3 regions of the Pseudarthrobacter sp. NPDC055928 genome follow, and region 3 is predicted to be linked to each of the others. Evidence: riboswitches for the same ligand, from Rfam matches in the RefSeq annotation. Region 3 holds a riboswitch; each other region holds the start of a gene.

Region 1 (6,706 bases), 380 kb from region 3:
GCGGCGTTTGGCCAGCAGTCCGGTGACTTCGATCCTTCGCAGCTGAACCTGCCCAAGGGCTTCGACAAGTTCCTCGGCAAGTAATCGCATCGCCCAACTGGGTAGCAGCAGATGTCGTTATGAGCGCTCAAAACGACACTTGCTGCTACCCAGTTGGGATGTCGGAGCCGTGGAATAGGGTTGGGTCATGTTCAAGCAGCGGGTAGTGTTCGTGCACGGCGCCGGAAGCTTCGGCTCGGCAGCCTGGCCCCGGCAGCACGGCATGGCACTGACCTACGACGCCCTGTTTCTCCGGCGCCACGGCTTTGACTCTGTTGCTGAACCGGTCGAGTCCTCCTTTGCGGAGGACACCGCCATCGTTTTGAGATCCCTCGCCGACGACGGCAGGGGCGCCGCCGGTGGCCACGTTGTGGCGCATTCCCAAGGGGCGATCTCCGCCATGATGGCCGCCGTCGAGCGCCCCGACCTGGTGTATTCGCTGACGCTTGTGGAGCCGGCCTGCCTGTCGTTGACCGCGGAACTGCCGGCGACGGCGGCGCACCGGGAGCTCATGCAGCCCCTCTTTGATGTCCGCCACCAGCTGAGTGACGAGGATTTCCAACGGGAGTTCGTCCGCCGCGTCTATGCTGCAGATCTCCAGGAGCCCGCCACCCAGGAGGAACGACGCTCCGCCCGGCGGCTCCGGCTGCAGGCCCCGGCCTGGGAGGCGCCGCTGCATATCGTCCCGGGCGTGCCAACGCTGGTGCTGACCGGCGGCTGGGAGCCGCTGTATGAAGAGATCGCCGGATACCTCCGCGAAACCGGTGCCCTGCACCGCATTGCTGCGGGCGGGCACCGGCCCCAGGATTCGGCGGAAGGCGATCACGCCATCCGGGCGTTCGTGGGCGACGTCAGCCGCGGCCGGTCAGCCCGGGCCTCCTGACGCGTTAGCGCGAAGGCACCTCCAGGTCAGGCAGGTAAACCTTCCCGCCTGCCGCGAGGAACTCCTCGCTCTTTTCTCGCATCCCGGCCGCCATCTCCGCCAGGGCTGCCTGGGATTCAGCCGAGCCGTACTCATCCCGGATGTCCTGGCTGATCCTCATGGAGCAGAACTTGGGGCCGCACATGGAACAGAAGTGGGCGGTTTTGGCCGGCTCGGCGGGCAGCGTTTCGTCGTGGAAGGCTTCCGCAGTGACCGGGTCCAGGGACAGTGCGAACTGGTCCCGCCAGCGGAACTCGAACCGCGCCTTTGACAGGGCGTCGTCCCGCTCATGGGCGCCGGGGTGGCCCTTGGCCAGGTCGGCGGCGTGGGCCGCGATCTTGTAGGTGATCACACCCGTCTTCACATCGTCCTTGTTGGGCAGGCCGAGGTGCTCCTTAGGCGTGACGTAGCAGAGCATGGCGGTGCCGTAGCGGGCGATCTCGGTGGCCCCGATGGCGGAGGTGATGTGGTCGTAGCCGGGTGCTATGTCCGTGACCAGCGGTCCGAGGGTGTAGAACGGGGCCCCCTTGCAGAGCTCCTGCTGGCGTTCCACATTCTCCCGGACAAGGTGGAACGGTACGTGGCCGGGTCCTTCCACCATCACCTGCACGTCGAATTCCCAGGCGCGCTGCGTCAGTTCAGCCAGCGTATCCAGCTCGGCGAACTGGGCGGCATCGTTGGCGTCCGCCGTCGCTCCCGGGCGCAGCCCGTCGCCGAGGGAGAAAGCGACGTCGTATTTGGCGAAAATTTCGCACAGCTCGTCGAAGTGGGTGTACAGGAAGTTCTCCTGGTGATGCGCGAGGCACCAGCCGGCCATGATGGAACCGCCACGGGAAACGATGCCGGTGACACGGTTGGCCGTCAGCGGCACGTAGCGCAGCAGCACTCCGGCGTGGATGGTCATGTAGTCCACGCCCTGCTCGCACTGCTCAATCACGGTGTCACGGAAGATCTCCCACGTCAGCTTGTTGGCCTCGCCATTGACCTTCTCCAGCGCCTGGTAGATGGGCACCGTGCCGATGGGGACGGGGGAGTTGCGGATGATCCATTCACGCGTGGTGTGGATGTCATCGCCGGTGGACAGGTCCATCACGGTGTCGGCTCCCCACTGGGTTGCCCACTGCAGTTTGTCCACTTCCTCGGCGATGGAACTTGTCACAGCCGAGTTGCCGATATTGGCGTTGATCTTGACCAGGAAGGCCTTGCCGATGATCATCGGCTCGGATTCCGGGTGGTTGATGTTGTTGGGGATGATGGCGCGGCCCGCCGCCACTTCGCTGCGGACCAGTTCCACGTCACAGTTTTCGCGGAGGGCAACGAACTGCATTTCCGGGGTGATGACACCCTGCTTTGCGTAGTGCATCTGGGTGACTGTCCGGCCGTCGACGGCGCGGCGGGGCACCGGCTGTGCTCCCTTCCACTCTGCGGAGGCTGCGCCGCGGCGGACTGCCGACTTGCCGTCGTCGAGCAGGTTCCGTTCCCGGCCGCTGTAGGGCTCGGTGTCGCCACGGGCCGCGATCCATTCCGAGCGGAACGGGTCCAGGCCCACTACCGGATCACTTCCAGGGCCGGCGGTGCGGTAGGTCCGGAAAGGGCCGTTCGCCTCGCCGTTGGGCGATGGTTCCAGCGCAATTTCCGTTACCGGAACCCGGATTCCGGTGGCCTCGTCACTGATGAACGCCAACGAATGGGATTTCAGCGACTGGGTTTCAGTGCCGGCTTTCCCCTTGGCCGTCTCATTTTGGGCAGCAATCAGCCGTGTTTCTGGTGTACTCAATGAATACTCACTTCCTTCGCCGGCATTACCCGGACAGGTTCAACGGTCGCAGGCTGCGTCAGCCTGATCTCAGCCCCTGCAAGGGCTCCCGTGTGGTCTAGATGAAGCTACCACAGGTGCGGGAGGGCACTCCTGACCGTGACGTGGGCGGGCTCTTCCGCGGATTAGGCTGTTGCCATGGCCGGAATCATCGAATTCAGCGGAACAGTGCTCACCGGACCGAATGAGGAACGGCGGGGCCTCTGGTCCGTCGACGGCCGTCTCACGTTCCACAGGCCCCCCACGTCCCCCGATGCTGTGCTTGGGGGCTGGGTCCTTCCCGGGTTCGTTGATGCCCACTGCCACGTTGGCCTGGGACCCGGCGGCGTCGTCCCGGATGCGATGGCTGAAGAACAGGCCCGCACCGACCGCGACGCAGGCACGCTCCTGGTCCGTGATGCCGGGGCGGCAAGCGACACGCGTTGGCTGCAGCAGCGTCACGACATGCCCAGGCTTATCCGCGCCGGGCGGCATATTGCCCGGTCCCGGCGCTACCTGCGGGATTTCGCCGTCGAGGTGGAGCCGGACGGCCTGGTGGAGGCCGTGCGGAAGCAGGCGAGGGCCGGCGACGGCTGGGTCAAGCTCGTGGGGGACTGGATTGACCGCGACGCCGGAGACCTCGCACCGTCGTTTCCCGACGCCGTCGTCCGCGATGCCGTGCAGGCGGCCCACGACGAGGGCGCACGGGTGACCGCGCACTGCTTCGCCGAAGCCACCCTTGACCAGATGCTCGACGCCGGCATCGACTGCATCGAGCACGCCACTGGATTGCTGCCCCGGCACGTTCCCCGGCTCGCCGCCCAGGGTGTCCCCATCGTTCCGACGCTGATCAACATCGACACCTTCCCGGACATCGCCCGCCAGGCCGAAGCGAAATTCCCGCGGTACGCCGAGCACATGCACGCGCTGTGGGAACGCAGGTACGAGCGCGTGTACGAAGCCTTCGCAGCGGGTGTGCGAATCTATGCCGGGACAGATGCGGGCAGCGTCATCCGGCACGGACGGATCGCCGACGAAATCCTGGCACTGCACCGGGCAGGCCTCCCTCCTGCGGCGGCCCTGGATGCTGCTTGCTGGGGTGCGCGGACGTGGCTCGGCGCTGAGGGGATCTCCGAGGGTGCCAGCGCCGATGTGGTGTTGTGCGGGGAAGACCCCCGGCGCGTCCCCTCCACTGTCGCCACGCTCCGGCACGTCGTGTTGCGGGGCGAGGTGATCCGCTGACCGTTGAAGATCACGCATCGTACAGCTGGGAATAAATTGAAGCTTCAAGTAATTTAGAAGAGTAGAGGCCTCCGAGATCCGGCGGCCGTTGGACCGGGAGTTTTCGATGACCGCAGAATCCACCAGCCAGGACCTTCTACCTGCCGAGCTCACCATGGGCACGGTGATGCTGAAGGTCGGCGACATGAAGCTCATGACTGACTACTACCAGCGCGCACTGGGCCTGGACGTGGTGGCCGAACAGGACGGTGGCCTCTACATGGGCCGGCTCGGAAAGCCGCTAGTGCATCTGGCCGCCGCCCCCGGGCTGACTCTTCCTGGCAGGGGCGAGGCCGGGCTGTTCCACACGGCGCTGCTCTTTGAGGACCAGGCGGCACTGGCGGCCACAGTCGCTACGGCGGCCCAATATGAGCCCCGCTCGTTCACGGGCAGTGCGGACCACTTGGTCAGTGAAGCCTTCTATTTCAACGACCCGGAGGGCAACGGCATCGAACTCTACTGGGACCGGCCGCGCAAAAACTGGTCCTGGAATGGAACGGACGTGGTCATGGACAGCCTGGCACTGCCTCCGCAGCGCTACCTGCAGGAGCATCTGACCCAGGAATCCGTTGAGGGCCAGCAGCGGACGGCCGCCGGGGTGGGCCACGTCCACCTCCAGGTAGGCGACGTCCACACCGCCCACGATTTCTATGTCGGCACGTTGGGGTTCGAGAAGACGGCGGGCTGGCATGGCCAGGCGCTTTTTGTGTCCGCCGGGCGCTACCACCACCACATGGCCATGAACGTCTGGAACAGCCGCGGCGCCGGTCCCCGGAAAGATACCCTCGGCCTGGGGGAGGTGCTCATTGAGGTGCCGTCCGGAGACGACGTCGGCGCACTTGCCGATCGGCTGAAGGTCGCGGGGGTTCCCAGCCACCATACGGGGGCCGAGTTGCGCTTCGAGGACCCTTGGCGAAACAGCATCCGGGTCGCTGTGCGCTAAGCCGGGTGCGGCGGCCCGGAGAGCAAGGAGCCGTGTACTAGGCTGATTCCGAACGGCCGGGGCAGCTCTGCAGCTGCCTGCCAGAGCCGCACCGTCGACGGAATGAGGGCGATTCCCATGGGCTTCACCGAAATCTTTGTTTCAACCCACGACGCCGCGCTGAAGCGTGCCGGGATACTGGACGACGGCGGTTCCCCCGCCACACCCGGCCTTCGGATTCCCGGGATCAGTGACTTCGAAATTGAACAGCTCGGGGACCTCGCCGGCGCGGCCGTGCATGCCGGTGGTGCGGACTATGAACTGGCCATGGTGGATGTGGCCAGCGATTCACTGCTGGGTGTTCCGCCCGCCATGGTCCGGGCGCTCGCTGAGCTGCTCAGCTATGAGACCGAGGGGGAGGGCAATGTACTCGACGACGTCGCCGAAAAATGGGCGGCCCAGGACGACATGCCATTCGGGGCGGCCGAAGCCAGGAAATACGTGCAGCAGCTGGCAGAGCTGGCCAGTGGAATCGAGGATGCCGACCGCACCGGGCTGTACGTCTGGTCATCCTGAGCAACGTGGGAGCATCGCAGGTGTCCGGCGGATCGGTCCCAAGTCGAAATCCGGGCGCTGATCTGGCACAATAAACAGGTACTCGATCTGCGTGGCCCCTCTCTCCGCGTCTGGATCCTGTCCTTCGAACCCTCAAGTATGGCCCGCCCCACGGGTGCAGAACGCCGGGTTCACCCCTTTTCTGAAACAGGAGTGACCACAAAAGTGGCCGTAAAGATTCGCCTTAAGCGCTTTGGCAAGATGCGCGCACCGTACTACCGCATCGTCGTTGCGGACTCACGCACCAAGCGTGATGGCCGTGCAATCGAAGAAATCGGCAAGTACCACCCCACCGAAGAGCCCTCATACATCGAGGTTGACTCCGAGCGTGCCCAGTACTGGCTGTCCGTCGGCGCCCAGCCGTCCGAGCAGGTTGCCGCGATCCTCAAGATCACCGGTGACTGGCAGAAGTTCAAGGGCCTCCCGGGCCAGGAAGGCACCCTGAAGACCAAAGCTCCGAAGGCTGCCTTCGTTGCTCCGGAGAAGGGTTCCGTGATCATCCCGGAAGCGATCACCAAGAAGTCCAAGCAGTCCGACGCCCCGGCCGAAGCCGAAGCCGAGACCACCGAGGCTGAGTAGATTGCTGGCTGAAGCGCTCGAACACCTGGTCCGCGGAATCGTTGATTCCCCGGAAGACGTCAAGGTCACCTCGAAGAACAACCGCCGCGGGGACACCCTCGAAGTGCGCGTTCACCAGGACGATCTCGGACGGGTGATCGGCCGCCAGGGCCGCACGGCACGCGCACTGCGCACCGTTGTGGCGGCACTGGCTGACGGCGAGCCGGTAAGGGTCGACGTCGTCGACACCGACCGCCGCCGCTAAAGCGCTCGGCAACATCAGTTTTGCTCCGGCCCTTCCACCAACGGTGGAGGGGCCGGAGTGCTTTCACCACAACGCCTAACCCCAGCACAACCACGAACAGAGGACCAGATGCAGCTTCAGGTGGCACGAATCGGCAAACCGCATGGAATCCGCGGGGAAGTGACGGTCCAGGTGCTGACTGACGCCCCGGCGGACAGGTTCGTTCCCGGCACCGAGTTTGTGGTGGAACCTGCCTCGGCCGGCCCGCTCACTGTTGAAAGTGCGCGCTGGAACAAGGACATCCTCCTGCTTGCCTTCGAGGGAATCGAA
Region 2 (6,706 bases), on a different contig from region 3:
CGATCCGGCGCGCGCCCGAGAGCATGCTCCTGTCCGCGATGCCCCGGGCGGGCACAGTGGTGGCGGCGCTACTGGTCATCTTCTGCGCCCAGTCCACTCTCCTTGAGCGGCTTCGCAACGCGGCGGCTACTGACGGATTCGGTCCAGATCCCGGCCTTGCGCTCGGCTTCGAGTTCGGCGCGGGCGGCCGCCTTGGCGTCCTTGCGTTCCTGCTGCTCGTCTCGCTTCTGGCCGCGTGTAGGGCGGTCGCCGATGTCGGCGAAGCGGACGTCCGTGCCGCGGGGCGATGCCAGAAGCTCCGCGCCGGCCATCATGGTGGGCTCCCAGTCGAAGACGACGCCGTCGTCCTCGCCGATCACCACGGTGTCGCCGGGCTTGGCGCCCTGCTTGAACAATTCGTTTTCGACACCGAGCTTGGCCAGGCGGTCCGCAAGGTAGCCGATGGCTTCCTCGTTGGTAAAGTCGGTCTGCTTGACCCAGCGCACCGGCTTTTCGCCCAGGACGCGGAACAGCGGCTCGAGGTTCTTCTCTTCACGGCGGATCTTAAAGCCGGACTCGTTGACGGCCCGGGGCTTGAGCACAACCGGCTGGACCTTCGGCGGCGCGGCAGCAAGGGAGTCGCGGGCGGCCTTAACGATTTCAGCCATGGCGAAGCCCAGTTGGCGCAGGCCTTCGTGGCTGGTGGCGGAAATTTCGAAGACGCGGTAGCCGCGGGATTCAAGTTCAGGCCGGACAAATTCCGCCATGTCCTTGCCGTCCGGGAGGTCCACCTTGTTTAGGGCAACCAGGCGGGGGCGGTGGTTCAGCGGGACCACTTCACCGTCCTGCCCGGCGTAGCTCATATCGACGGCGTACTTCTCCAGTTCCGCCTCGATGACGGCGAGGTCGGAGAGGGGATCACGGTCCGATTCGAGGGTTCCGCAGTCCAGGACGTGCACCAGCGCGGCGCAGCGTTCCACGTGCCGCAGGAAGTGGTGGCCCAGGCCCTTGCCCTCGGACGCGCCTTCAATCAGGCCGGGGACGTCGGCAATGGTGAAGCGGACATCGCCTGCCTGGACCACGCCGAGGTTGGGGATCAGGGTGGTGAAAGGGTAGTCGGCGATCTTGGGCCGCGCCGCGGACATGGCGGCGATCAGGCTCGACTTGCCGGCGGACGGGAAGCCAACCAGGGCGATGTCCGCAATGGACTTCAGCTCCAGCACGACGTCGCTGGACTCACCTTCGATGCCCAGCAGCGCGAAGCCGGGCGCACGCCGCTTCTGGGAGGAGAGCGCGGCGTTGCCGAGGCCGCCTTGGCCGCCGGCCGCCGCGACGTATTCCGTTCCTTCGCCGACGAGGTCCGCCAAAACGGTGCCGTCCTTGGACTTGACCACGGTGCCGTCCGGGACGGGGAGGATGAGGGTTTCACCGTTTTTGCCGCCGCGCCAGTCCCCCATGCCGGGTCCGCCGTTGGTGGCGTGCCGGTGCGGGGCGTGGTGATAGTCCAGCAGGGTGGTTGTCTGGTGGTCCACGCGGAGGATGACGTCGCCGCCGTCGCCGCCGTTGCCGCCGTCGGGCCCGCCCAGGGGCTTGAACTTCTCGCGGTGGACGGAGACACAGCCGTGGCCGCCGGTACCGCCGGATACGTGCAGTACTACCCGGTCTACAAAGCTCGCCACGTGGATCTCCTCAGTGCTGTTTCCTGGACGCTGCAAAGCGCCAAGACGATTGTAATGCGGTTAAAAGAACAGTGGAGCGGACCAAATGGCCCGCTCCACCGCTTCAGAACTATTAGTTACTCTGCAGCTGCAGCAGCAACGATGTTGACAACGCGGCGACCGCGGCGGGTGCCGAATTCAACGGCGCCCGGGGTCAGTGCGAACAGGGTGTCGTCGCCGCCACGGCCTACGCCGGCGCCCGGGTGGAAGTGGGTGCCACGCTGGCGGACGATGATTTCGCCTGCGGAAACTACCTGGCCGCCGAAGCGCTTGACGCCGAGGTACTGGGCGTTGGAGTCACGACCGTTGCGAGTGGAGCTCGCGCCTTTTTTATGTGCCATTTGAAATGCCTGCCTCTAAATTCTGGGGAATCTGCTGAAAACCTGAACAGTAACGAAGGTTACTTGATACCAGTGATCTTGACCTTGGTCAGTTCCTGACGGTGACCCTGGCGCTTCTTGTAACCGGTCTTGTTCTTGAACTTCTGGATGACGATCTTCGGACCACGGAGGTCATTGAGGATCTCAGCCGTAACAGTTACCTTGGCCAGGTCCGCAGCGGCGGAGGTGACTTTGTCACCGTCTACCAGGAGCAGTGCGGGCAGCTGAATGGTGCTGCCGGCTCCACCGGGGACGCGGTTCAGGGTAACGAAGTCTCCAACGGAAACCTTCTCTTGGCGGCCGCCTGCGCGGACAATCGCGTACACCACTTGGGAACTCACTTCTCTCGACGTTTATTACTAGATTTGCGTGCGGAACCTGGGCCTATATTTGGCTGGGCTCTCGCTGTGCCTCAACGCCGTGGGGTCGTAACCCAAGTGTTGGCGTAAGCACCGAAGATCTAGAATACGCTAATTTTGCCTTCGGCCGCAAATGAGGCTGGTTCCGGCGGGCTGTCCGTGATAAGCGCCACAAGCGTGCGCAACACTGACAATCCGGAACCGTGCCCGACTATCGTACCGGCTGGATGGGCCGGGGAGCGTCAGGCGTGCAGCCGCGGCGCGTCGAAGAAATCAACTTCGAAACGGCACGACTGGTTGAAAGCGACGACCATGGCAGCACGCTCGTCCTCCGAGCCCCGGCGTCCGGCTTCGTCTGCCAGGGCAATAGCTGTACGGGTGGCCTGCGCGAAGTCCTCGTCGGCGTACGTCCGCAGCCACTCGGCGTACGGGTTGTCCGCCGGGGCGCCCGCGGCAAGGAATTGCGCGTGGAGGGTCTGTCCGACTTCGGCGTAGAGCCAGAAGCAGGGCAGGACCGCTGCCACCAGCACCGCGTAACTGCCCGATGCGGAGGCGGCCAGCAGGTGGTCCACATACGACTTCGTGACAGGACCGAGGACGGGCTCCACGGTTCGCGTACTGAGCCAGTTCCGATGCAGCTCCGATTCAACCTCCAGGCATTGCTGGGCTGATCGGGCCCAAAACAGCTGTGCGGCTTCGGTGGGGGCCAAGGCGCTGGTCCGTGCCAGCACCCGTGAGTATCCATTGAGGTAGATGGCATCCTGGGCCAGGTAGTAGGCGAACTGCTTTTCGGGCAGGCTTCCTGCCACGAGGTTCCGGATGAACTCGAGCTCATAGATGGCGGCGAGGTCTGCGGTGGCCTCCGCACGGAGGAGCTCGGCGAAGCCGCCCTCGCCGAGCGGGGACGGTTCCAGGGCAGGCCCTGTGGCCGCCTGCAGGTGGTGGAAGTGGTGGACGGGACCGTTTCCCGCACCGACGTCCAGGCTGCCCGAGGACTCCAGGGCACCTGCCAGCCAGGGCTTGACGTGCCGCAGTGACGCCTCCCAGTCCCCCAGCCGGGCCTGTGCCGTTGCCATGGCCGACGATAGCGAGCAGCCCGTCCCGTGGCTGTTCCGGGTGGGGATCCTGTCCCCCGGAACCTCCACAATTTCCTGGGCAAGCAGTCCGCCGGTATTGACGAGGGCATCCGGGCAGGCGGCGCCGTCGAGATGTCCCCCCTTCACCAGGATGGTGGAGCCGGTGTCCGCCGCCAACCGCCGGCCCTGTTCCAGCGCTTCTGCCCAGGAGCCGGCCTGGGCCTCTCCGAGCAGCATGGCCAGTTCAGCGAGATTGGGCGTGATCAGGTCCGCCAGCGGGAGCAGTCCGCGGAGGGCAGCCTCGGCAGACGCCTGCAGGAGCCTGTCGCCGCTGGTAGCCACCATGACGGGGTCAAGGACTACGACGCCGGGACGCACCTTTTCGAGCCAGCTGCGGACCGCGGCCACCACCTCGGCATCGCCCAGCATGCCGATTTTGACGGCATCAATGGTGATGTCATCGCTCACGGCTTCCAACTGCTGGACCAGGAAGGCGGCCGGCGGCACGTGCACCGCGCGGACGCCCTGAGTGTTCTGCGCTGTCAGCGCGGTGATCGCGGCCATCCCGTAGCCGCCGTGGGCTGCGATGCTTTTCAGGTCGGCCTGGATGCCGGCGCCGCCGGACGGGTCGGACCCTGCGATGGACAGCACCCGCGGAACGTCCCGGAGGACCGGGGCCGGCGCTGCCGGGCTGAGTACAGATGCCGGGGGCAGGACAGTAGTTGAAGACAAGGAAGACATCCCTTCGTCGGTGCTAGCCGGACAGGTTCAACGGGTGTGGATCTCAGCCGGCCCTTGCGCGGCACCCCGTGTCGGTAACCAAGCCTAGCGTTTCAGTGCCCGGCCCGGCGTCAAATGGCCTGGTCACATGAAGCCGTTAACGCGCGATGCCCGGACGCGCCCCTGCGAAGGGTCGTGTCCGGGCATCCTGGCTGATGTCCTTTGCGGAGGATCAGAGCTCGGAAGCAGGTACTCCTACCCCGAGGATGATTGGCGCCTCTGCCTGTTTCTTGTCGCCTGCGGCGGTTGTGGCCGGCTCAGGCGCCTTGGCCGCGTGGGAGTGGCCGCCGGCTGCTGCGTGCGTTGCCTCGTGGTGTTCTACCGAGGTTGCGTTTGCCGCGCCCTGGGCCCGGCTGGCGCTGCGGTTGCGGCGGGGCCTGCGGGTACGGGACTGCTCAGCGGTGTGGTCTGAGTAATCCTTCTCCTCTACCGCAGCACGCGGCACGTCGGTGCTTGGCTGCGGGGCAGCCTGCGCAGGCTCCGGAGCGGCAACGGCGGGCTCGCCGAGGTGCGCGAAGGCTTCCGCGAGCCTGTCGAGCGTCAGGGCCGGCTGCTGCGGCTGGTCTGCCGCGTGCTCCACGAACGGCAGCGCCACCTGCTCACCGCCGAAAGTGAGCACGGCAGCAGGACGTCCGGACGCGTCGGCGTCATGCTGGCGGGCTGTTGCCGGTGCCTGGCCTGTTGGTGCCTGGCCTGTTGCTGCCGGGGCGGCGTGGGCCTGCTCCGTCGTCGTCCGTGCTGCCGCTGCAGCAGGGCTTCCGGCCGCCGCGGCTCCAGCAGCGTGGGCTACCTCGTCGTCGTGCAGGTGCGCTGCGTGCGCCGCCGCGGCGATGTTGGCCAGGGCCAGCCTGGTGGCCTCAGCCTTGGCGTGCCGCTCGGCGTCGCTGGGATCCGGGTGGACCGTGTGGACCTGGACCGGTGCGGACGGTGCCGCCTCCAAGGGAACGCCTCCGCGTCCACGGCGGCGCTTGCGGTCGCCACGTGCGCCGGGCTGGCTGTCGGCCCGCTGGCTTTCCGGGCGCTGGTCGGGCCGCGGGGTGTCCGTGCGGTGAGTGTCCGTACGCTGTACGTGGTGCTCGGCAGCCACCGTGTTGGCGCGACGGTGCTCCACGGGATCGTCGTGGGTGACCACGCCGCGGCCGGCACAGGTTTCGCACTGCTCGCCGAAGACTTCCAGCAGCCCGGTGCCCATGCGCTTGCGCGTCATCTGAACGAGCCCCAGCGACGTTACTTCTGCCACCTGGTGCTTGGTGCGGTCGCGGCCCAGGCATTCCACCATGCGGCGCAGGACGAGGTCGCGGTTGGATTCCAGGACCATGTCGATGAAGTCGATGACGATAATGCCGCCGATGTCGCGGAGCCGCAACTGGCGTACAACTTCTTCGGCAGCTTCGAGGTTGTTCTTGGTGACCGTTTCCTCGAGGTTGCCGCCGCTGCCGGTGAACTTGCCGGTGTTGACGTCCACCACGGTCATGGCTTCGGTTCGGTCGATAACCAGCGAACCGCCAGAGGGCAGGAAGACCTTGCGTTCGAGTGCCTTGTGGATCTGCTCGTCGATCCGCCAGGCCGCGAAGATGTCCTGGTCCTTGGTCCACTTTTCCAGGCGGCCCACCAAATCGGGGGCCACGTACGTGACGTAGGCCTCGATAGTGTCCCAGGCCTCCTCACCGGAAACGATCAGCTTGGAGAAGTCCTCGTTGAAGACGTCCCGAACCACCTTGATGGTGAGGTCCGGTTCGCCGTAGAGAAGTTCCGGGGCAAGGATCTTCGTGGACGTGGACTGGCTTTCAATGCCCTCCCACTGGGCGCGCAGACGGTTGATGTCGTGCGTGAGCTCCTCTTCCGAGGCGCCTTCTGCGGCCGTGCGGACGATGACGCCGGCATGCTCCGGCAGGCGGTCCTTGAGGATGCGCTTGAGCCGGTTGCGTTCGACGTCGGGCAGCTTACGTGAGATTCCCGTCATGGAGCCGCCGGGTACGTAGACCAGGTAGCGGCCGGGGAGGGAGATCTGGCTGGTCAGGCGCGCGCCCTTGTGACCCACGGGGTCCTTGGTGACCTGGACCAGGACGGTGTCGCCGGACTTCAGGGCGTTCTCGATCCGGCGCTGCTTGCCTTCGAGGTTGACGGCTTCCCAGTTCACCTCGCCGGCGTACAGGACGGCGTTGCGGCCGCGGCCGATATCAACGAACGCCGCTTCCATTGATGGCAGGACGTTCTGCACCTTGCCGAGGTAGACGTTCCCGATCAGGGAGTCCTGCTGCGTCTTGGAGACAAAGTGCTCGGCCAGGACGCCGTCTTCCAGGACGGCGATCTGGATTCTGTCGTCGCGTTGCCGGACGATCATCTGGCGGTCCACGGATTCGCGGCGGGCCAGGAACTCTGCTTCGGTGATGACGGTGCGGCGGCGGCCAGTA
Region 3 (6,706 bases):
ACCTCGGTGCCGGAATCGTCAATCAGGAGCTGGTGGGTATGCAATTCACTCACAGGTGAGTTTCCTTATTCATTTGGGCATTGGCGCTGCCTGCTCAACGGGCCGGCCAACGTGGCCGTTCCGGAGCACGCTCGAAGCGCGCAAGCAAATCCAGTGGAAGCCGATCGCGGGCTATCTAATTGCTGGCACTGGTGACCAGCGGGCGTATCTCAAGATCGCGTAGGGGCGGGCTTGTTGAATTCAAAATCAAGGAAATCAACGACCGGGCATCCATATCTACTTCTTCAGTCTACCGGCAAGGAGTCTTAAACCCGGCTTTGCCCCTTTCGGCCGCCCCGGCGCCTACCCGACGAGCTCGAAATGCACTTCCCGCGTGGCGATGTCCGAGGAGAGAAGCCGGACCCGGACTTTGGTGCCGGATTCGAGGTCACCGGCACAGCGGGCCGTGACGGCGGGCTCGGCTATCTGGATAATTCCGGAAGGGCCGTTCCCGTTCCTGCCGTTGCCGTTACCGTTGGAGCCATTGCCGTTTTTGCCGTTGTCCTTTTGCGGCTTGGACCCTGAAATGACGATCGCGTCGAATTCCTGGCCCACATGGTTGACCAGCAGGGCGGCCTCCACGGTGTCCAGCGCCAGGCGCTCCATCCTGGCAGCCAGCTGATCGGAACCGGCCATGATCACCGGCAGGGAGGGCAGCGCTTCCCGCGCCCAGGCCGGGACCGGGCTGCCGTTGCTGAGTGCCTCACAGATGACCAGGACAAAGCGGTCCACCAGCCGGCGGAGCGGAGCCGTGGTGTGGGCGTAGGCGGCTCCGATCGCGGACTGGCGGGCATCATTGGGGATTTCGCCGTCGAACGCCGTATAACTGGCGCCACGGAAAAGCATTCCCGCCGAATGCATGATGGCCAGTTGCCGCGGATCCGTGGGGTCAAGCGTGCGGAGATACTCCCCGTAGCCCGCTTTCCCGTCCCAGGGCTTGCCCAGAACCTCGGTCTGCAGCCGGAAATGCCCCAGGGACCGTTCGTCAGGGGCGGGCATGGTCCGCAGGATGCCGACTTTGCCCTCAAGCATCAGGGTGGCCGCAGCCATTCCTGTCATGAGCGATATCTGGGCGTTCCAGTCCTCGACCGGGAGCTGGGGAGCAGCGGCGATCCGGTAGCCGCCGTCGGGAAGCTGCACGATCTCCTGCTCAGGCATGTTCAGGCTCGCGCCATCGCGTTCCCGCTCCAGCTCAACACGCTTGAGGCCCACTTCCTTAAGGAGCTCCAACACCGGCGAGGCCGTTCCGGCGTCGAGTTCAGCCTGGGCGCCCTTGTAGCTGAGCTTGGCCCTGCTGCGGACCCGTGCCCTTTGGACCGAAACGGACGTGACCTGGGCAGCCTGGTCCAGGTGGAAGTCCCACACAAAGGCAGAGCAGAGCTGGCCTGCCAGGAGGCTGCCGGCCCCCTCGCTGATGACCTCCGGATGAAGGGGGATGCGGCCGTCGGGCGCGTAGAACGTCTGTCCCCGGCGGCGGGTCTCGGCGTCCAGCGGCCCGCCGGGCACCACGAATGCGGGTACATCTGCGATGGCGTAGAGGACTCGATAGCCGCTACCGGCGCGCTCAATAAACAGGGCCTGGTCTAGATCGGTGGAGGACTCAGGATCAATAGTGAGGAAATCAATGCCTGTCAGGTCGGCATCAGGCAGTTGCCTTGAGGAGACAGCGGCTTCCGCATCTCGGACGGCGTCGGCAGGGTAGTCGCCCGGTAGCTCCAGCTCGGTCCGCAGCGCACTCAGTGCCTCCTCGAGGGCATTGGTGTGCTCGTGGACATTTGGGGCCAGCCGATGATGTGACACGAAATTCAGGTTAGCCCGATTTTCGCTGATTATGCACGCCATCCCCTCTTTGGGGCCGAAGGCCTAGGAGCCGGCGGCGTCCAGGGCCCGAAGCAGTGCCGCGGCGGCCTCTGCGGGATCGGCGGCTTCGGTGATGGCCCGGACCACAACGATCCGGCGGGCGCCCGCTTCCACCACCTGCTCTACGTTGCCAAGGTCCACGCCCCCAATGGCGAACCAGGGTACCTCTGCCACGCCGGGCACGGACGCCGCCTGTTTGACTGCGCCCGCGGCGTACCTGAGGAGGTCGAGCCCGACGGCGGCCCGGCCGGGCTTGGTGGGGGTGGCCCAGACCGGGCCAACACAGAAATAGTCCAGCCCGGTGGGTGCGGCTGTGACGGCGGCCGAGGCCGAGACCGCGCCGTCGATCTGTGAGGTGGTGTGGGTGGACAGACCGATGGCTGCATTGCCGTTCAACAAGGTGCGTGCAGCCTTCAGCGGCAGGTCCTTCTGGCCAATATGGAACACCGGGGCACCTGAGAGCACCGCGACGTCGGCCCGGTCATTGACCGCCCATAGCCGTCCATGGCGCAGGGCGGACTCCTTCAGTACTGCCAGCAGGTCCAGCTCCTCTGCTGCCTCAATCGTCTTGTCGCGGAGCTGGATGATGTCCACGCCCCCGGCGAAGGCCGCATCAACAAACCCGGCGAAGTCACCGCGGTCCTTACGGGCATCCGTGCACAGGTACAGCCGGGCACCGCCCAGGGCCTCAGCATGGCTGGTGGAAAGGAAGGTGCTGTTGACGACGGCAGTGCTGTCAGGAAGGGCTGCGTTCATGGAAACCAGAGTAGTTCCTCTAAACTGGGCAGGTACTGCGGGAGCCCGCGGCAGCTGTCATAAAGCGCCGGGCTGAGAGGGCGTCAGAGCCGACCGCTTGACCTGATCCGGCTAGTACCGGCGTAGGGAAGGAACCACATGATACCGCCAACCGGCATTCCGTCCGCCGGCGCTCCCAGTGACGCTCTCGCCGACCTCTCTGCTGACGTCGCCGTTATCGGCGGGGGTGTGATCGGGCACGGTATAGCCTGGGAAGCCAGGCGCTCGGGCCGTTCTGTGGTTGTGATTGATGATGCCCCCGGTTCCGGCGCCACCTGGGCTGCGGCAGGCATGCTCGCCCCGGTAAGTGAGTTGCACTACCAGGAGGAAGAACTCCTGGAGCTGATGCTTGAATCGTCCCGGCTGTGGCCGGCCTTCGCGGCGGACCTGGCCCGGGACGTTCCCGGCGATGCAGGGTACCTGCCCACCCCCACGCTGGCCATCGGCGCGGACGCAGCCGACCGCCGTGCGCTGATGGACCTCCGATCAGTCCAGCGGGCCCAAGGGCTGGACGTTGAACCACTGACGGTGCGCGAGGCCCGCAGCCGCGAAGCCCTCCTGAGCCCCGCGATCTCCTGCGCCCTGGACATTCCCGCTGACCACCAGGTGGACCCGCGGAAGCTGGTGGCGTGCCTGCGGGAGGCTTTGGCCAGCCACAGGGAGGATTCAGGATCCGCCGTCGCAGGAGCCGAACACGGATTCGCCGTTGCCGACCGTGCGTCGTCGCTGGCCTGGAAAGACGGCCGGGTCGCCGGTGTCCGGCTGGCCGGTGGGGGATCGGTGACCGCCAGCGAAACCATCGTGGCCAACGGGCTTGGAGCGGCGTCGTTGGGCGGGCTGCCCGATGGACTCCAGCTGCCGCTGCGCCCCGTGCACGGCGACATTCTCCGGCTGCGCGTCCCGGAGCATCTCCGCCCTCTGGTCACCGCCACTGTCCGCGGACTGGTCCACGGTGTTCCCGTCTACATCGTTCCAAGGCGTGACGGCACTGTGGTCATCGGTGCCACCCAGCGCGAGGACGCGTTGGCAGCATCCAGTCCGGAGCGCCGCCAGGACGGCACAGGAACGTCGGCTGGCGGCGTCTCGGCAGGCGGCGTCTACCAGCTGCTTCGCGATGCCCAGGTCCTGGTGCCGGCGGTCGCCGAGCTGGAACTGCTGGAAAGTACAGCCCGGGCGCGTCCTGCTACGCCGGATAACGCTCCATTGCTGGGCCGCGTCCACCTCCCAGGGAACCACGGACCGGTGGATGGCCTGATCGTGGCGACGGGTTTTTTCCGCCACGGTGTGCTGTTGACACCTGCAGCCGCCGCCATCTGCCGGGACCTCATGGATGGACGTACAGACCCGCGCTGGCTCCCGTTCAGTCCGGCCAGATTCTCCACACGCCGCGCCGCCATCCTCCAACCCACCAAGGAAACAGCATGAACATCACCCTCAATGGTTCGCAGCACAGCGTGTCCGACGGCGCGTCAATTACCACCCTGGTCAGCCAGGTCACTGGCCGTCCCCTGGCTGCGAACGGGCAGGCCACCGACGGGCAAAAACTGGGTGTGGCAGTGGCACACAACTCCGAAGTAGTACCCCGCAGCCAGTGGTACGTCACGGCACTCGCCGAAGGTGACGACGTCGAACTGGTCACAGCAGTCCAGGGAGGCTGAACCATGACCGAAACCATCAATACCGTTAACCCGACCGGGCACCCGGACGCGCTCGTGATCGACGGCGTGGAGCTCGGCTCCCGCCTGATCATGGGCACCGGCGGCGCGCCAAGCCTTGATGGGCTGGGCGCGGCCCTGCTGGCCTCCGGGACGGAGCTGACCACCGTCGCCATGCGGCGATACTCGCCAGCCGAAACCGGCTCCCTCTTCCAGCTCCTGCTGGACCATGGCATCCGGGTCCTGCCCAACACTGCCGGCTGCTTCACTGCGCGGGATGCCGTGATGACGGCTGAACTGGCCCGCGAGGCGCTGGAAACAGACTGGGTCAAGCTTGAGGTCATCGCCGACGAACAGACCCTCCTGCCGGACGCCGTTGAGCTCGTGGACGCGACTGAACAGCTCGTCAACCGGGGCTTCAAGGTGTTCGCCTACACCAATGACGACCCCGTCCTGGCCCTGCGGCTCGAAAACATCGGCGCGACGGCGGTCATGCCACTGGGATCGCCCATCGGCACCGGGCTGGGCATCCTCAACCCGCACAACATCGAACTCATCGTGTCCCGCGCATCGGTGCCCGTGGTGCTGGACGCCGGCATAGGGACTGCCTCGGACGCTGCCCTTGCCATGGAACTGGGTTGCGACGCCGTCCTGCTGGCTACCGCTGTCACCCGCGCCCAGAACCCGGCACTCATGGGGGAGGCCTTCAAACACGCTGTGATCGCCGGTAGGCTGGCGAAAGCGGCCGGGCGGATACCGCGCCGTGAGCATGCCCTGGCATCCTCAGCCATGGAAGGCCGGGCAGAGTTCCTCTGACCCGTTGCCGCCGCGGCCGGCCACCGGGCGTGCCCTCAAGGATCAACCCGAGGAGCCAGCCGTGGCGGGCACTGAAGACACACTCAGCAGGTCAGCCATCGATGAAGCGCTGGCTGGCCTCCCGGACTGGCGGTACCGCCTCGGCGGGTTCGTGACTGTGTTTAAAACGCCGACGGCGGCCGCGGCCTCGCAGCTGATAGCCGACGTCGGACGCCTCGCCGAAGAACAAAACCACCACCCGGACCTCGACTGGCGGTACAACCGTGTGTTCCTGCGGTACACCTCCCATGACGCTGGCGGCGTGGTGACTTCCCGGGATGTGAGGGCTGCTGGTGCGGCGAGTGCTGCCGCGGCAGACGCCGGAGCAACAGCGGAACCGGGACTGCACCGGACCGTTGAGGTGGGAATCGACACGACAGACGCCGCTGAAATCTCCGAGGTGTGGCGCGTCGCACTGGGATACAAAAAGGGCGCCGGCACGGACCTGGTGGATCCTCACGGACGCGGCCCGTCAGTGTGGTTCCAGGAGACGCCCACCCCCAACAGCAGCAGGATACACCTGGACATCCATCGAAGCCGCGCGGAGTCGGGTGCTGTCCTGGAGAAGACTGTGGCTACCGGAGCGTTAATGAACCGTGACCACGCACCCAATTGGGTGGTGGTCACGGATTCACAGGGAAACCGGCTCTGCCTGTGCACGGAGGCAGGACGTCAGCCGGCGGGTTGAGCCTGGCTAGAGCTTGAGCGCCGCAGTCAGCCGCAAGGTGTCGTAGTGCGACCTGGTGCGTCCGAGGTACACCGCAGCACCCACCGCGGCCGCTGACCCCAGCACCATGGGCAGCACCCACGGAATCCAAGTGAGGCCCGGCTGGTAGCCGAAGCCTGCGGCAATGAAGATGATCCAGCTCAGCGCGCCGACCGCCGCGGCAACCCCGGCGGGCAGCCCCATGCCGTACTTGGCGTGCCGTTTGTCATTGGCCCAGACAATGAAGCCTGCGGCCACGGTCACCAGTACAACAATCGTCAGCGAAAGCATGGAATCTCCTCAAAAGCTACGGATATCCGCCGGTTTAGGCGGTGGGTCGGCTGCTAGAACTGCCCGAAGCCGACCTTGCGGGCTTCTTCGGCGCCGATTTCGACGTAGCCCAAGGCCTTTCCGGGAACGATGATAATGCGTCCTTTGTCGTCCTTCAGGCGGAGTTCGGTGCCCTTGGTGATGGCTTCTTCAACGACCGTAGCCACGGCGTCAGCGTCCTGCGCCGATTCCAGCACGATTTCGCGGCCAATGTTCTGAATGCCAATCTTAATTTCCAAAAGGGGGCCTCCCAGCCAATCAAAGTTTCTTGGGTTCTCTTATTTGTAGTCTAGGTCTCTTTGGGGAAGCGAGAGATTCCGCGCCAAGCTAAACGGTAGATGAGGTCGCTGGCCACATCGAGGTCAAGGTTGCCGTCGGTTTCCAGCCAGTACCGGGCGCTGACCTGGGCCATCCCCGCCAGGCCCCGCCCCAGGAGCTGTGCTTCCAGATGGGGCAGCTTGGTGTC

Evidence for each region. Region 3 has a riboswitch for thiamine pyrophosphate ahead of thiO (glycine oxidase ThiO). Riboswitches for the same ligand answer to the same signal wherever they lie in the genome.
Region 1: another riboswitch for thiamine pyrophosphate. It lies ahead of thiC (phosphomethylpyrimidine synthase ThiC); the one in region 3 lies ahead of thiO (glycine oxidase ThiO).
Region 2: another riboswitch for thiamine pyrophosphate. It lies ahead of ACFC25_RS15450 (bifunctional hydroxymethylpyrimidine kinase/phosphomethylpyrimidine kinase); the one in region 3 lies ahead of thiO (glycine oxidase ThiO).

What each region holds. Positions count from the first base shown of each region.
Region 1 is NZ_JBHJZH010000002.1:16,396-23,101, reverse strand. Features, by position in the region: gene ffh (signal recognition particle protein) at 1-84, shown strand, start outside; gene ACFC25_RS03215 (alpha/beta fold hydrolase) at 188-922, shown strand; gene thiC (phosphomethylpyrimidine synthase ThiC) at 927-2,738, opposite strand; TPP riboswitch at 2,733-2,840, opposite strand; gene ACFC25_RS03205 (amidohydrolase family protein) at 2,916-3,998, shown strand; gene ACFC25_RS03200 (VOC family protein) at 4,105-4,980, shown strand; gene ACFC25_RS03195 (hypothetical protein) at 5,098-5,535, shown strand; gene rpsP (30S ribosomal protein S16) at 5,740-6,153, shown strand; gene ACFC25_RS03185 (RNA-binding protein) at 6,155-6,397, shown strand; gene rimM (ribosome maturation factor RimM) at 6,506-6,706, shown strand, end outside.
Region 2 is NZ_JBHJZH010000012.1:97,998-104,703, forward strand. Features, by position in the region: gene proB (glutamate 5-kinase) at 1-25, opposite strand, end outside; gene obgE (GTPase ObgE) at 69-1,658, opposite strand; gene rpmA (50S ribosomal protein L27) at 1,775-2,038, opposite strand; gene rplU (50S ribosomal protein L21) at 2,098-2,406, opposite strand; gene ACFC25_RS15450 (bifunctional hydroxymethylpyrimidine kinase/phosphomethylpyrimidine kinase) at 2,679-4,253, opposite strand; TPP riboswitch at 4,236-4,332, opposite strand; gene ACFC25_RS15455 (Rne/Rng family ribonuclease) at 4,465-6,706, opposite strand, start outside.
Region 3 is NZ_JBHJZH010000002.1:394,484-401,189, reverse strand. Features, by position in the region: gene ACFC25_RS05060 (DEAD/DEAH box helicase) at 1-53, opposite strand, end outside; gene ACFC25_RS05055 (RNB domain-containing ribonuclease) at 343-1,839, opposite strand; gene thiE (thiamine phosphate synthase) at 1,903-2,655, opposite strand; TPP riboswitch at 2,683-2,802, shown strand; gene thiO (glycine oxidase ThiO) at 2,794-4,119, shown strand; gene thiS (sulfur carrier protein ThiS) at 4,116-4,352, shown strand; gene ACFC25_RS05035 (thiazole synthase) at 4,356-5,165, shown strand; gene ACFC25_RS05030 (4a-hydroxytetrahydrobiopterin dehydratase) at 5,227-5,892, shown strand; gene ACFC25_RS05025 (hypothetical protein) at 5,899-6,201, opposite strand; gene ACFC25_RS05020 (DUF3107 domain-containing protein) at 6,255-6,479, opposite strand; gene ACFC25_RS05015 (TetR/AcrR family transcriptional regulator) at 6,530-6,706, opposite strand, start outside.